2 regions of the Paramicrobacterium agarici genome follow, and region 1 is predicted to be linked to the other one. Evidence: predicted binding sites of a transcription regulator. Region 1 holds the regulator's gene; the other holds the start of a gene.
The links. Region 1 encodes HspR, which represses chaperone genes until heat shock. Its sites were predicted from a motif close to AAGTTGAGTCNNNNNGACTCAACTT; they were not measured.
Positions count from the first base shown of each region.

Region 2: a site for HspR is predicted at 2,043-2,067, ahead of ATJ78_RS03090 (Hsp20/alpha crystallin family protein). Genes of this name have one in related genera too.

Region 1 covers NZ_PDJE01000001.1:1,194,127-1,201,349, reverse strand. Annotated here, with positions in the region: gene ATJ78_RS05940 (hypothetical protein) at 1-384, opposite strand, end outside; gene ATJ78_RS05935 (hypothetical protein) at 545-1,258, opposite strand; gene ATJ78_RS05930 (heat shock protein transcriptional repressor HspR) at 1,387-1,809, opposite strand; gene ATJ78_RS05925 (DnaJ C-terminal domain-containing protein) at 1,812-2,786, opposite strand; gene ATJ78_RS05920 (nucleotide exchange factor GrpE) at 2,792-3,454, opposite strand; gene dnaK (molecular chaperone DnaK) at 3,457-5,316, opposite strand; gene ATJ78_RS05910 (TetR/AcrR family transcriptional regulator) at 5,585-6,163, shown strand; gene ATJ78_RS05905 (FAD-dependent monooxygenase) at 6,160-7,223, shown strand, end outside.
Region 2 covers NZ_PDJE01000001.1:607,956-615,178, forward strand. Annotated here, with positions in the region: gene ATJ78_RS03075 (DODA-type extradiol aromatic ring-opening family dioxygenase) at 1-57, shown strand, start outside; gene ATJ78_RS03080 (hypothetical protein) at 54-428, shown strand; gene ATJ78_RS03085 (amidohydrolase family protein) at 477-1,964, shown strand; gene ATJ78_RS03090 (Hsp20/alpha crystallin family protein) at 2,082-2,522, shown strand; gene ATJ78_RS03095 (J domain-containing protein) at 2,640-3,623, shown strand; gene ATJ78_RS03100 (glycine zipper domain-containing protein) at 3,713-3,934, shown strand; gene ATJ78_RS03105 (YdcF family protein) at 3,950-4,555, opposite strand; gene ATJ78_RS03110 (Ppx/GppA phosphatase family protein) at 4,562-5,500, opposite strand; gene ATJ78_RS03115 (KTSC domain-containing protein) at 5,559-5,771, opposite strand; gene betC (choline-sulfatase) at 5,806-7,223, opposite strand, start outside.

The DNA of each region.
Region 1 (7,223 bases):
TTTGTACACCCTCCCTGCACGCAAGATGAGCAAACTCGCGCCGTAGCCCATCCCGCACGCGACGAGAAAGATGCCGCCGTAGAGGGCACCTTGCATGACGAGCGCCGCCACAGTCTCACCGAAGTCTTCGCCGGCGCCGAGAACGAGCTGCCATGTGCCCGCGAAGGCCAGTACCGCTGCTGCCGACATGGCGTAGAGAATCAGCAGCGTCGTGCTGCCGCCGATGAGCACGAACGACACTCCGCCAGCAATGAGAGCGCTCGTGCGCTGGCGACGCGTCAGCGGTGGTGGTTTCGGGGGCTGTACCGGAGCGCCATACCGTCGCGGCACCGGTTGAGGAGGTTGCGGCAGAGGCACCGGGGGCGGTTCTGGAGAGTTCGTCACACGAGGTCCTTCCGGTTCGACGAGGAAGGACCACTTTCTCAAGCTGCATGCCTCCGGCTCACGCCGTGCTGGCGATATGTGAATAACAGCGCACGAGGGCCAGCTTGTGGACGACGAAGAGGGGCGGCAGCATCCTCACCCCCAATCGCATACGGCGTAATCAGACGTAGTACGGCTCGCTCGCATAGCGCTGGGCGGGGTGACGTGCCCTGAGGCAATGCGCCATCCACCACCAGCTCAGTGCGCCAGCACCAGCCCAGACGACTATGCCGAGTACAACGAAAACAATGTTGAAGATCAGGGAGGCGCCGCCGAACCCGTCACTACTCAGCATCGCGACGACGGCCGCGCCCATAAGGTACACGATGTTCCCAAGCCACATCAGAACGAATCCCGCGCAGCTGGCGATGCCGAACCCCGCCCAGGTTGCGCCAGCGGCCTTGTTGACGTTTCCGATCTTCGCGATGCCGATGCTCGCGCCGTAACCGATGGCCCACACGACAAGTCCGGCAAGCAGAACGAGGGCGAATATCCACCAGTAATCGCTCCAGATCATGTCCATCTCGGTCAGCATCCGGGCGGCGTCTGCGCTCGTGTCGTCGAGCTGGGATGCGACGGCGGTGAGCAGGCCGATAACCGCTGACCAGCCCAGCAGCGTGATCACGATAGCTAATCCCAGAGACATGATCGGAAAGCCGATCGCGCCCGCCCAAAGCGCGGCTGTCTTCTGAGATCGGGTGAGCGCTGGGCGAGAGCGGCTGACCGGGCGATACGGAATCGGATGCTGCCCGCCAGGGTAGCCGGGAGCGGCAAAGCGCATCGGCTGTCCGTACCCCGGGTGAGGATGCTGAGGGGCCGGCCCATTGTTCATCACGGCGTCGCTCCTGTTCTGCTCGTCTCATCACTGTTGCAGAACGGCACTGTGTTGTCTGTGGAGAGAAGTCCCCGTGCCCACACATGGCAAATGCCGGCCACCGAAACTCGGTGACCGGCATTGCGTGTTTACTGCTCGTCGTCGCGGCGAGGACGCCAGACGACGATCTCGGTGCGCCTCTGAGTTCGCGTTCCGCTGCGCAGGGGAATGACGTCGCCATGCTCCCCCGCGGCGAAGACGCGGCGTCCCTGAGCCTTGAGCACCTGGTCGGCAAGAGCATTCTCGAGCTCGCGCACGCGTTCTCTGAGGTGACTCACCTCGTTTTCAAGACTCAGAATGCGGGCGATTCCTTCGAGACTGACTCCCTCGCCGCTGAGCCGCTGCACCTCGCGCAGCTGCTCGACGTCGCGCATGGAGTATCGACGAGAACGACCGGCCGTGCGTTTGGGCTGCACGAGCCCGATGCGGTCGTACTGCCGCAGCGTCTGCGGGTGCATGCCCGCGAGCTCGGCAGCCACCGCGATGGCGAAGACCGGTGAGTTCTCATCCATGATCAGCCTCGTGTTCTCGCGAGGATCTCTGCGCGCGGGTTCTCGTTCGGCTCGAGGTCGTGATACGCCTTGAGCGCGGACTCGGCCTCAGCTGACAGGTGCGCGGGCACCGCCACCTGAATCTCGGCGAGCAGGTCGCCGGTTCCCTTCGACGTCTCGACGCCGCGGCCCTTGACACGCAGCACGCGGCCGCTCGGAGTTCCGGCAGCCACCTTGAGCTTGACGGGTGCACCATCGAGCGTCGGCACCTCGATCGTCGCGCCGAGTGCGGCTTCGACGAAGGTCACAGGCACGCGCACGCGCAGATTCAGCCCTTCTCGTTCGAACACGGGGTGCTTGCGAACGTGCACAGTCAGCACGATGTCGCCCGCAGGTCCGCCATCGGGCGACGGCTGGCCCTTTCCGCGCAGCTTGATCTTCTGGCCGTCCGAGACGCCTGCCGGAATCTTCACCTTGATCGGCCGCCCGTCAGAGGTCTGCAGGGTGATCGTGTCGCCCTTGGTCGCAGTCGTGAAGTCGAGGGTCGTGGATGCTGTCACATCACGTCCGGGCGTCGGGCCTCCGAAGCCGCGGAATCCTCCGCTCGACTGCCCGAAGCGACCGCCTCCGAACATGCCTCCGAGGATATCGTCGAAGTCAGCCTGCTGGTAGCCGCCGCCTCCGCCGCCGAACATTCCGCCGAAGACGTCCTCGAAGCCGCCGTTGCCGCCGCCGGAGCCCGGTGCCGTGAATCGGGCGCCGGATCCCATGGCGCGAACCTGGTCGTACTCCTTGCGCTGAGCCTCGTCAGAGAGCACCGAGTACGCCTCAGAGATCTCCTTGAACTTTGACTCTGCCGCAGTATCTCCCGGGTGCGAGTCCGGGTGGTACTTGCGAGCCAGCTTGCGGTAGGTCTTCTTGAGGTCAGCCTGGCTCACATTCTTGTCGACGCCGAGGACTTTGTAGAAGTCCTTGTCGAACCAATCTTGACTGGCCATGGCACCTACTCGGCAGGAACAGCGACGACCACCTTGGCCGCTCGCAACAGTGTGTCTCCCACGAAGTATCCGGTCTGAACGACGTCGACGATTGTCTCCGTCTCGACGTCCTGGCTGGGCTGTTGGAAGATCGCCTCGTGCTTGTTGTGGTCGAAGGCTTCGCCTTCGGTGCCGAACTTCACCAGACCGAGCCGCTCCACCGACTGGCGGAGCTTCGACGAGATCTGGGCGAACGCGGTGTCACCCTCGAGGTCGCCGTGCTTCTCGGCGCGATCGAGATCGTCAAGCACGGGAAGCAGGGCGTCCAAGACGGCGCCTGTCGTGCGCTGCTTCTCGACTTCGCGGTTCTCTTCTGTACGGCGGCGGTAGTTCGCGTATTCGGCGTTGACGCGCTTGAGGTCGCTCAGCAGCTCGGCCTCACGCACGTTCGATGCGGGCGCTTCGCCCTCCGGCGCAGCGTCGTCCGCGGCGGCAAGGATGTCGTCGACCGTGAGCTCGTCGTCGGCCGCTGCCTCATCGGCAGCGCCCTCCTGTGCCGAAGGGCCGGAGGCGTCTGCCTCCGACCCCGCGGTCGCGTCAGGCTGACGAACCTCACCGGTCTCCGGGTCGATGCGACGTTTGTCGTTGACCTTCGGCTCTTCGTCCGGGTTCTGGTTCTTGTCAGTCATTCCTACTTCTTCTCGTCCTCATCGTCGACAACCTCGGCGTCGACGACATCGTCGTCGGAGTTCTCTTCAGCAGTGGGCTGCTCGCCCGCCGCCTGCGCCTGCTCACCCTCGGCCTGAGCCTGCGAGTAGATTGCCTCTCCCAGCTTGACCTGGCTCTCGTTGAGCTTATCGAAGGCTGTCTTGACAGCATCCTCGTCTTCACCGGCGAGAGCCGACTTCAGCGAGTCGACGTCAGCCTGCACCTCGGACTTGACGTCTTCGGGGAGCTTGTCGTCGTTCTCCTTGATGAGCTTCTCGATCGAGAAGGCGAGCTGCTCGGCGTTGTTGCGGGTCTCAGCCTGCTCGCGGCGCTTCTTGTCTTCAGCCGCGTTCTCTTCGGCCTCGCGCACCATGCGGTCGATGTCTTCCTTCGAGAGCGACGAGCCGCCCGTGATGGTCATCGACTGCTCCTTGCCCGTGCCCTTGTCCTTTGCGGACACGTGCACGATGCCGTTCGCGTCGATGTCGAAGGTGACCTCGATCTGCGGCACGCCTCGCGGAGCCGGGGCGATTCCCGTCAGTTCGAACGTTCCCAGGTTCTTGTTGTCACGCGTGAACTCGCGCTCACCCTGGAACACCTGAATGGCGACAGACGGCTGGTTGTCGTCTGCGGTCGTGAACGTCTCGCTGCGCTTGGTCGGAATTGCGGTGTTGCGCTCGATGAGCTTGGTCATCATGCCGCCCTTGGTCTCGATTCCGAGGCTCAGCGGGGTGACGTCGATGAGCAGAACGTCCTTGCGCTCGCCCTTCAGAACACCGGCCTGCAGCGCAGCGCCGACAGCGACGACCTCGTCAGGGTTCACACCCTTGTTCGCGTCTTTACCGGTCTCCTTCTTCACGAGATCGGCGACGGCCGGCATACGCGTCGACCCACCGACGAGAACGACGTGAGCAATGTCGGAAACGTTGATTCCCGCTTCGCGGATGACGTCGGTGAACGGCTTCTTCGTGCGCTCGAGCAGGTCGCTCGTCATGTTCTCGAACTGTGCGCGCGACAGCGTCTCGTCAAGGTTCGCCGGGCCGTTCTCGGTCAGCGACAGGTACGGCAGCTGGATGCTGGTGCTCGTCGAGCTCGACAGCTCCTTCTTCGCCTGCTCAGCGGCCTCCTTGAGGCGCTGCTTGGCGATCTTGTCGTTCGAGACGTCGACACCGGTCGACTCCTTGAACTTCGTGATCAGCCAGTCGACGATGCGCTGGTCCCAGTCGTCACCACCGAGGCGGTTGTCACCGGAGGTGGCACGCACCTGAATGGTCGAGAAGTCGTCGTCCTTGCCCACCTCGAGCAGCGAGACATCGAAGGTACCGCCACCAAGGTCGAAGACCAGAATGAGCTCGTCTTCTTTGCCCTTGTCGAGGCCGTAGGCGAGAGCAGCGGCTGTCGGCTCGTTGATGATGCGCAGCACGTTGAGGCCCGAGATCTCACCGGCTTCCTTCGTGGCCTGGCGCTCGGCGTCGTTGAAGTACGCAGGAACCGTGATCACGGCGTCGGTGACGGAGTCGCCCAGGTACTGCTCTGCGTCGTGCTTGAGCTTCTGCAGAATACGAGCGGATACCTCCTGTGCCGTGTACTTCTTGTCGTCAACCGAGAACGACCAGTCGGTGCCCATGTGGCGCTTGACCGATGCGATCGTGCGGTCGACGTTCGTGACGGCCTGGCGCTTGGCGGTCTCGCCGACGAGCACCTCGTTGTCTTTCGTGAAGGCGACCACCGACGGGGTGGTGCGCATGCCCTCGGCGTTCGCGATGACGGTGGGGTCGCCACCCTCGAGAACGCTCACCACCGAGTTGGTGGTTCCGAGGTCGATTCCTACTGCACGTGACATGTGTTTTCTCCTTCTGACCAGCCAGGTCTGCTGGCGTGGCGCGTCTATTGCGAGGTCGAAGTCTGGTGCACTGCTTGAGTTGAGTGCCTACGGCTCAAGTTTACTCAGCCTGGGGTCAGTGTCAATTTCTCCCAGCAAATCTTGAGCACACTTAACTCAACTTTAAGACGCCCGAAGATATTCCGTAAATAGCTTGTGCGAGCGAATCTTGAACGTTACATTTGGACATATGCCCAGGGCAAACGACCAACAGAACTCGCGACAGGCTATGACGAGCGCAGAGCGCGGGCAGTCAGCACGAGCAAAGCTTCTACGTGCTGCTTCAGAGCTCATCGGGGAGGTCGGCTGGAACGCTGTGAGCACAAGACTTCTCGCGCAGCGCGCCGGCGTGCGGTCAGGCCTCGTGCACTACCACTTCGATTCACTTCACGACGTGCTTCGCCGTGCCGCCATCAGAGAGATGGAGCTTGCACGTGATCACGCGACGGCCGAATTTTCGGAGCACCCCGAGAACGCGTCACCCGTTGGGGCGATGCTTGCTGAGCTGGCCGAGTACGACGGCACCGATCCGTCTTCTCGCGTCGTGATCGAGGCATACTTGGCCTCCACTCGCGATGCAGTGCTGAGACAGCAGATGCAGCAGCTCATGACCGGTTTCCGCAGCGCAGTCTCCGCGTCGTTCGCGCGCTCAGGCCATCGCGACCCCGACGCTGCAGCGGTGGTCGTGCTTGCGGTTCTCGACGGACTCATTCTTCACAAGGGACTCGATCCTGAGATTCCGATAGACGATGCCGTTGCTCTCGTCGAGGCCGCCGTCATGACCGCGGAGAAAGGCAGGGAAGAATGAAGGTGCTGATCTGCGGCGCAGGAATCAGCGGACTCGCTCTTGCGGCCCGCCTTGACCACCACGGCTGGGACGTCACTGTCGTCGACAAGGCGCCGGGGCCACGTCCTCAGGGGTACATGATTGACTTTTCCGGCCCCGGGTTCGAAGCTATGCACCGGATGGGGTTGGGCGAGCGGCTTCGAGACGCGGCGAGCCGTGTCGGCACGTTCCGGTACGTCGACCGGACGGGCCGCACGACGGTGAGCGTCGAGTACAGCCGGTTCGTCACGGCCCTCCGGGGCGAGATCGTCAGCATCATGAGACCGGCGCTGGAACGCGTGCTCCGCGAGTCCCTCAGAGATTCGGTGAAAGTTCGCTACGGCGTTACCGTCGATGCCATCTCCGAGTCGTCGGCCACGCTCTCTGACGGGACCGAGCTGGAGCCGGATCTCATCGTCGGTGCTGACGGCATCCACTCACGCATTCGCACTCTCGTCTTCGGCGCGGAGCAGAAGTACATTCGTGATCTCGGCATGCACACGAACGCGTTCGTGTTTCGCGACCGCGAAATCTACGACGCAGTTGATGGCCAGTTTGTGCTCACCGAAACGCTGAATCGCCAGATGGGATTCTATGGCCTCGGCGACGGGCGCATTGCCACGTTCTCCGTCTACCGCGCCACGGAGCGTGGCGGGAACAGCGACGCCCGAGGCGAGCTGCGCAAACAGCTCTCAGGCATGGGCGAACTCGTCGATCGCGCTCTCGCCCAGTGCCCGCCACCGGCTGAGATCTACGACGACCGGGTGGCGCAGATCGAAATGCCGCAGTGGACGAGCGGGCGCGTCGCACTGATTGGCGACGCGGCCTCCGCTGTGTCTCTCGTCGCCGGACAAGGCGCCTCTCTTGGCGTTGCCGGAGCCTATGTTCTGGGGGAGCTGCTCTCCCAGGGACGCACCATTCCAGACGCTATCTCCGAATACGAGCGGCGGTGGCGACCCGAGACGGTCGCTGTGCAGGCTGCCGCTCGCGACCGCGTCATCGAGTGGTTCCTGCCGCGGTCCACGAGCACGCTGCTACTACG
Region 2 (7,223 bases), 590 kb from region 1:
CTCTTCCACACGATGGAGGCCTACATCACCTGGTACCCGAACGGAGATCCGCGATGAGCACGTACTACGTGAACAAGTTTCTCTATCAAGTTGACCGGGATCCCGAGCTCCTCGCGCAATACAAGGCGAACCCTCAGTCGATGGTCGATGACTGGGATGCCGATTTCGGACGTCGCCTCGGTAACGGCGCGACGGTCGAGCGCACGAGTTGGCTCTCGCTTGAACCGGAGGAGCGCCAGGCGCTCGTCGACCACGACTACGTGGCGCTGTTCGAGATGGGTGCCCACTTCTTCCTCACGCTCACCATCTTCATCGCCATCTACGAGGAAGACTATGCCGCCCAGCACGGGCCGCTGTCGTTCCAGCGCGAGTACGCATCGAAGCTCTCCCATTGGCTTGGCACGAGCTACCCGAGCGTCGCGCTCTGAACAGAGCAGCATCCATTCCCCGCCACCCCCAGGCAAAGGAGCCGAACAATGACACAGGAGACAACCCCACTTCCCCGCGACGGTCAGCCGATCGTGTTTCGCAACGGCACGGTGCTGACGATGAACGGCCGACGCGACGTCCTGCACAAGGGCGACGTGCTGGTCTCGAGAGACACCATCGACGCCGTGGGCACGGCGCTCGAGGTGCCAGAAGGCACATTCGAGATCGACGCCGACGGCGGCATCCTCATGCCCGGCATGATCGACACTCACCGGCACATGTGGCAGACCGCCATGCGGGGCTACGGCGCCGATTGGACGCTCACGCAGTACTTCGTCTGGTACTACCTCGAGTATGGCAAGCACTTCCGACCGCAAGACATCTACGCCGGCAACGCGCTTTCGGCCATGGACGCGATCGACGCCGGAGTCACGACGACCGTCGATTGGTCGCACGGGCTGCGGACCATTGAGCACGCGGAAGCAGCACTCGACGCTCTTCGCGCTTCGACGGGACGCTTCGTCTTCGCGCCGGGGAACATCTTCGGCGCACCATGGGAGTGGGCGTCCAACCCCGAGTTCACGCGGTTCATCCGTGACAACAACACCGAGTCGGAGATGCTTCGATTCCAGCTTGCATTCGATGTCACGGGCGATCCTGAATTTCCCGAGCGAGGTGCTTTTGAGACGGCGCGCGAGCTCGGCCTCCCCGTGACGACGCATGCGGGAGTGTGGGGAGCGACGAATGACGACGGCATCCGCCTGATGTATGAAAACGGCTTCATGACGCCCGAGACCGTCTATGTGCACGCGGCGACGCTGAACAACGACTCCTATCAGCGCATCGCGGCAACCGGCGGCTCCGTTTCTCTCTCGACCGAGAGCGAGCAGAGTTGCGGGCAGGGCTACCCACCGTCGTGGGTGCTCCGGACCCACGCGATCCCCATGTCGCTTTCCGTCGACACGAGTGTCTGGTTCTCGAGTGACCTGTTCTCAGCGATGCGAGCCACTCTCGGCGCCGACCGCGCCTGGGAGCACATCAAGGCACACGAGAAGGGAGACACCATCACGCATTCCCACCTGCGCGCCGAACACGTCGTGGAGTGGTCGACGCTGGGTGGCGCGAAGGCTCTCGGAATCGACGATCTCGTCGGAAGTCTGGAGCCTGGAAAGAAGGCCGACGTGGTGCTCGTCAAGAACGATACGTCGCCGACGATGTTCCCGATCATGAATCCGTACGGACACATTGCCCTGCAGGCAGGGCGCGCAGACGTGCACACCGTGCTCGTCAACGGAGCGATCGCAAAGTTCCAGAACGAACTTCTCGATTCCGAGGTCGCGCGCGCGAAGGCAGACGTCGAGCAGACTGTCGATTATCTGCGGAGCACACTCGGCGACGACGTCTGGGAGTCCGGAATGAACCCAGAGATACCCGAGACTAAGGTGCTCGACAATCCGTACATGTACACCGACTACCGCAGTGACGCGACCCATCGGGGAGCGGAGCCCGAGGACGCGGAGCCCGCCGTGAGCTGACGTTGTGAGCGCGCCGTGTTCGCTGTGGGCGAGGCATAAGCGTTAGCACTCGGAATAGGAGAGTGCTAATCTCAGTTGTAGTTGAGTAAGACACACTCAAGTTTTGGAGGAGACCTCATGGCTACAACATTCGACCCGTTCCGGGAGTTCGCGACGCTTGCGGGCGCACTTGCCGATGCACCGTCGGGACCTCGACGGATGCCGATGGATCTGTACCGCGACGGCGACACCTACGTGCTGAACGCCGACCTTCCGGGAATCGACCCGGGCTCGGTCGACATCGACGTGGACGGGCAGCTCCTGACGATCCGCGCCGAGCGCACGGTGAGCAGCGGCGACGGCGTGAAGTGGATCACGCGTGAGCGCGGAACGGCCTCGTACCTGCGCCAGCTCAGCCTCGGCCAGGGAATCGACACCGAGAAGATCAGCGCGACCTACGACAATGGGGTGCTCAGCATCATGATCCCCGTGAGCGAGCGCGCGAAGCCCCGCAAGATCGCTGTGACCTCTGCCGGATCGGACGAATCCGCGGAGCTCAGCGATGCCACCACGGTATAACGCCCCAGTGCAGAAGCGGCCGTCGACCACCCGGTCGGCGGCCGTTTCGCGCATCGGGCAGGCGCAGCACAGCTAATCGCTGTAGGGTTTTTGGTCGTCCCCGATTCGAAAGTGCTTATGTCTGAGAGCCCCCTCGACGAGAGCCCGTACGACGTGCTCGGCGTCGATCGCACCGCGAGCAATGAGGAGCTTCGCCGTGCATACCGTCGGCGTGCGCGGCAGACACATCCTGACCTCGGGGGAAGCGCCGCCACATTCAACGCCGTACAGCTCGCGTGGGAGCAGCTCGGCACTCCCGAATCACGGGCAGCGTACGATCGGGGCGCGTCGGCTCGACCAGCATCCGCCCCCGCATCTGACGAGTCGGAACACGTGTGGGCAACGAGCCGATCGCGATCGACGCAGCGCGATTCACGCCCCAAGGCGCGCATGTACGGACACCCCGGAGGCCGGGCGCGCGATCGATTCACCACGCTGATGCGCGAATGGGTCGGCCGCGGCAGCGAGCCCGTCGACATCTACGACGACGCGCTCATTCGCCGCGCGCCGAGCGAAATCAAGCACGCCCTCGCCGACGCGCTCGCTGAAGAGGCGACGGCCCGCGCGCTCGGCGACCTCGGCATGGGCTACACCGTGTGGCACGGGGTCGCGACCGAGCGCGGAAGCGACACATGGGTCGTTGATGCGGATGCTGCCGCAAGCGACACCCGCAAGATCGACCACGTCGTGCTGGGCCCGAGCGGCCTGTTCGCTGTGCAGTCAGAGGACTGGGGAGCACCTGCACGGCCCCGCCGCGGAGACCTCATCAGCGAGGGGCTGGCAAAGGGGGAGAAGCCGGTGCACGCGCTTGCGACCCGCGCGAAGGCCGTCGCCCGCGCTGCTCGCGTGAAGTTCACGGCCCTCATCGTCGTGCTGCCCGACAACGCCCTCGACGGCGCGATCACGGCACTCGGGCGAACGCGCGGCCTGCCGGCTTTCGCCGTGCAACGCTCCGTGATCGGCCACTTTCTGCGCACCGGGGTTCCGGATGCGCCGCGACCGGCAGGTACGGACATGTTCGAGGTGCGCACACGGCTGCAGAACAGCATCCGTCTGGTCTGATTTCCGTCGCGCGGGGGATGTGTCGCAACTGACCCGCCGCGTACCGTTGTGGCCAGAATCAGTCGAGCGGCGGCCGCGGAGGCGAGAGCATGAGCAAGCGCACCAGAGAGGCGAACATGGGCGCCGGCCTGGCGATCGGTATCGGCGTCGGCATGGCGATGGGTGTCGCATTGGACAACATCGGAACCGGCTTGTCGATCGGTATCGCGATCGGTATTGCGTTCGGCATCGCGTTCAACGCCGAGAAGAAGAGCGACGGGCCGAAGGACGACCCAGAGGACGGCTCCGGCCCCGAGCGGCCGGAGCCGTGACATCGGGTCTCTCGCTCAAACCGGTCGAGGTGCCCCGAGCCGACGGCGATTGCGCAGCGCGATGACGACGGCGATCGGCTTGATCAGCAGGTTCTCGCCGAGGCGATAGTCCTCGCCCCGCACGAGGCGCGCGGCAAGATCCGGTCGTTGCTCGGCGAGAAAAGCGCGACCGAACTCGGCGTGCATGGAGTCGGAGACGACCTTGATGCGGTCGGCATCCTCGACCAGCGGAATCGCATTCTCGATGTTCTGCCACGTTGAACGGCTCTCACCGTCTAGGCGCATCGGCCCGGAGTACCCGCGCTGCTGCGCATAGCGGGCCATGATCTCGGCCTCGGGCGTGCTGCTGGCAACCGGCCCGCCGCAGAGCACGAGAACGCTGCGTGATGCATGCGGGTCGATCGAGCGGATGCCGGCGCGAACGCGACTGCGATTGATGATGTTCGCACGGCTTCCGCGGTTCTTGTAGCCAAGAACGACGACGGCCTCGGTCGCGCCCCGAACGTCGGCATCGCCCAGCTGACGCGTGCTCGCGCGCCAGTGCAGCAGCTCAGCACAGGCAAGGATGCTGCCGGCGGCAGCAAGTGGAAGGGCGATGCCGAGAACCCGCAGTACGCGCATCGTGGCTCAATCGGCGAGCGAGAGGGCGACGCCATCGAGAATGTCGTGCTCGCTCGTGACCACGGAGTCGAGTGAGCCGCCTGCCGCCGCAACCGCGTCGACGGTCCGCGTGAGCACGGTGTGCCACGTGATCGCGCCCGCGGCGATGACATCGACGCGCCCCGGGTGCATGTAGGGGAGCGCCGCACGTTGCTCGCGGGGCATGGCCGCCAGCTCATCGCACGCGGCGAGCATCGCCGACATGCTCGAGCGCGTGCCATTGATCGCACCCGGATCGTAGCGATCGAGGCGGAGAGCGTGCGCCGTGAGCGTCGTGATGGTTCCGGCGACACCGACAACCTCGCGCACGCGACCGAGATCGACGGACGCTGCCGCGCCATCGATTGCGGCGTTGACGTCGCGCACGATGCCCGCCCGGTCGTCGGCCGACGGCGGGTCGCTCGTGACGTTGCGTTCGGTCATGCGCACACAGCCGACGTCCATAGAGAACGACGAGAGGTCGCCGCCGTCGCCGAGCACGAGCTCGGTCGAGCCGCCGCCGAGATCGACGACGAGGCGCCCGGGGCCGGGAGGGAGCACGCTCGTGGCGCCGCGGAACGAGAGCTCGGCCTCTTCGGTGCCCGCGAGCACTTCGGGCTCGACGCCAATGATGTCGCGGACGGCATCGATGAAGACGAGCCGGTTCGCAGCATCCCGAGTCGCCGACGTCGCGACGAAGCGCACACGTTCAACGTCGCTGTCGCGGCATTGTGCGGCGTACTCGCGGGTGGTGTCGAGTGTGCGGTCGAGGGCGGCGTCATCGAAACGGCCCGTGCGGTCGACGCCTTGCCCGAGGCGAACGACCTTGAGCGTGCGCGCGACGTCGGTGAGTTTTCCGTCGGCGACATCGGCGATGAGCAGGCGAATGGAGTTGGTGCCACAGTCGATGGCGGCGACGCGGGTCATGAATACTCCTTCTGAGAGACGCGAGTTTCACTGTAGTCGCCGTGAAGCGCCGAGGTTCTCACGTCAGCTTGCGGTACGAGTGCGCCTTCACGCGCTCGCCGACGACACTCCACGGATGCGGTTGCGCGGCGTACATGTCGTCGACCAGCTGCTGGTCAACGTCGTCGTAGGCGTAGAGACCGCCGGATTCGAATTGCACCAGCAGGGTGCGCGTGCCCGGGTCGTATGCGACAGCATCCAGCGCATCGGACTCGATCGGCTCCAATCTCATGGCATCCATTCCATACCACGGTGGCGCGGTGCCGCTAGGGCGGCGGGTAGAGGCGAATCGCGGTGCGCGACGGGCTGATGTCCCACGAGCGGTCGGGTGGCGTTCCTGCCATCGTTACGTGGCGCTGACGCTGGCTCGCGCGCACATCGGCGTCGAGCGCGTCGATGTCGACGTGGCTGAGCAGACGTTCTCGCAAGCGATCGACGATACCTGCATCGTCGGGCAGCGGCGCGAGGTTGCGCAGCTCATGGGGGTCGGCATCGAGGTCGAAGAGCAGTGCCGGCTGATTGCGGACGTAAACGTACTTGTATCTTCCCGCCCGCAGCGCGAGCAGCGGTTCGAGCGTTCCCTCGGCGAGATACTCGAACTCGGCTTCGTCTCGCCCCGGCGACCGTGGATCATGCAAGACCGGGGCGAGGGATTCCCCGTCGAGCTCGGCGATATGGGCTGCCGCGTCCGGGACATTGCCGATCTCCATGAGCGTTGGCGTCAGGTCAACGAGGGAGACGACGCCGGGGCGTCGTCCTGGTTGAACGCCGGTTCCGCTGACCAGCAGCGGAACTTTTGCTGAGCCCTCACGATAGGTGCGCTTGAACCACATGCCGTGCTCGCCGAGCATCTCGCTGTGGTCGCTCGTGAACACCACGACCGTGTCGTCACGCAGCCCGAGCCGATCCAGTTCTGCGAGCAGGCGGCCAACGAGGTCGTCGACGTACGAGACGACGGCGAAGTACGCTCGCCGTGCCGTCTGTGTCTCTTGCTCGCTCAGGGGGAACCTGTCGGCCTCGTGGTGTATCTGGATCCACTGGTCGAACGGGTGCAGCTCGTCGAACGGAACGGCAGGATCGTTCGGCGGAGGGATCTCGACGTCATCGTAGCGATGCCAGTACTCGGCGGGGACGATGAAGGGGTCGTGCGGGTGCACGAAAGACGAGCACAGCAGAAACGGTACGCTGTCGGCGGCGAGGGCGCGCAAGCGGGTCAGAGACGTGTGCAGAACCTCTTCGTCGTAGGCCAGCTGCTGACTCCACGGCTGAACCGGGTCGCCGCGCAGCCGCGTGACGCTCGTGCCCGGATTCGCAGTGGCACCATCGGTCCAATCGGGTGTGAGCGCATAGGATGCCGGCGCAGAGTCAGAGGTGAGGCGTTCGTCGAAGCCGTGCATCTGGTCGGGTCCCGCGAAATGCATTTTTCCCGAGAGAACGGTCGTGTAGCCCGCGCGGTTGAGGTGATGCGCGAGCGTGGGAACGCGCGCCGGCAGTTCGGATCCGTTGTCGTAAATGCCGAGGTTGCGGCCAAGTCGTCCCGTGAGGAGAGAGGCGCGGGAGGGGAGGCAGATTGGCGACGTGCAGTAGGCGTTCTCGAAAACCGCGCTCTGATCGACAAGCTCGTCGAGATGTGGTGTGACAACGCTCGGATGCCCGAGTGCCGAGATCACGTCGTGGGCCATCT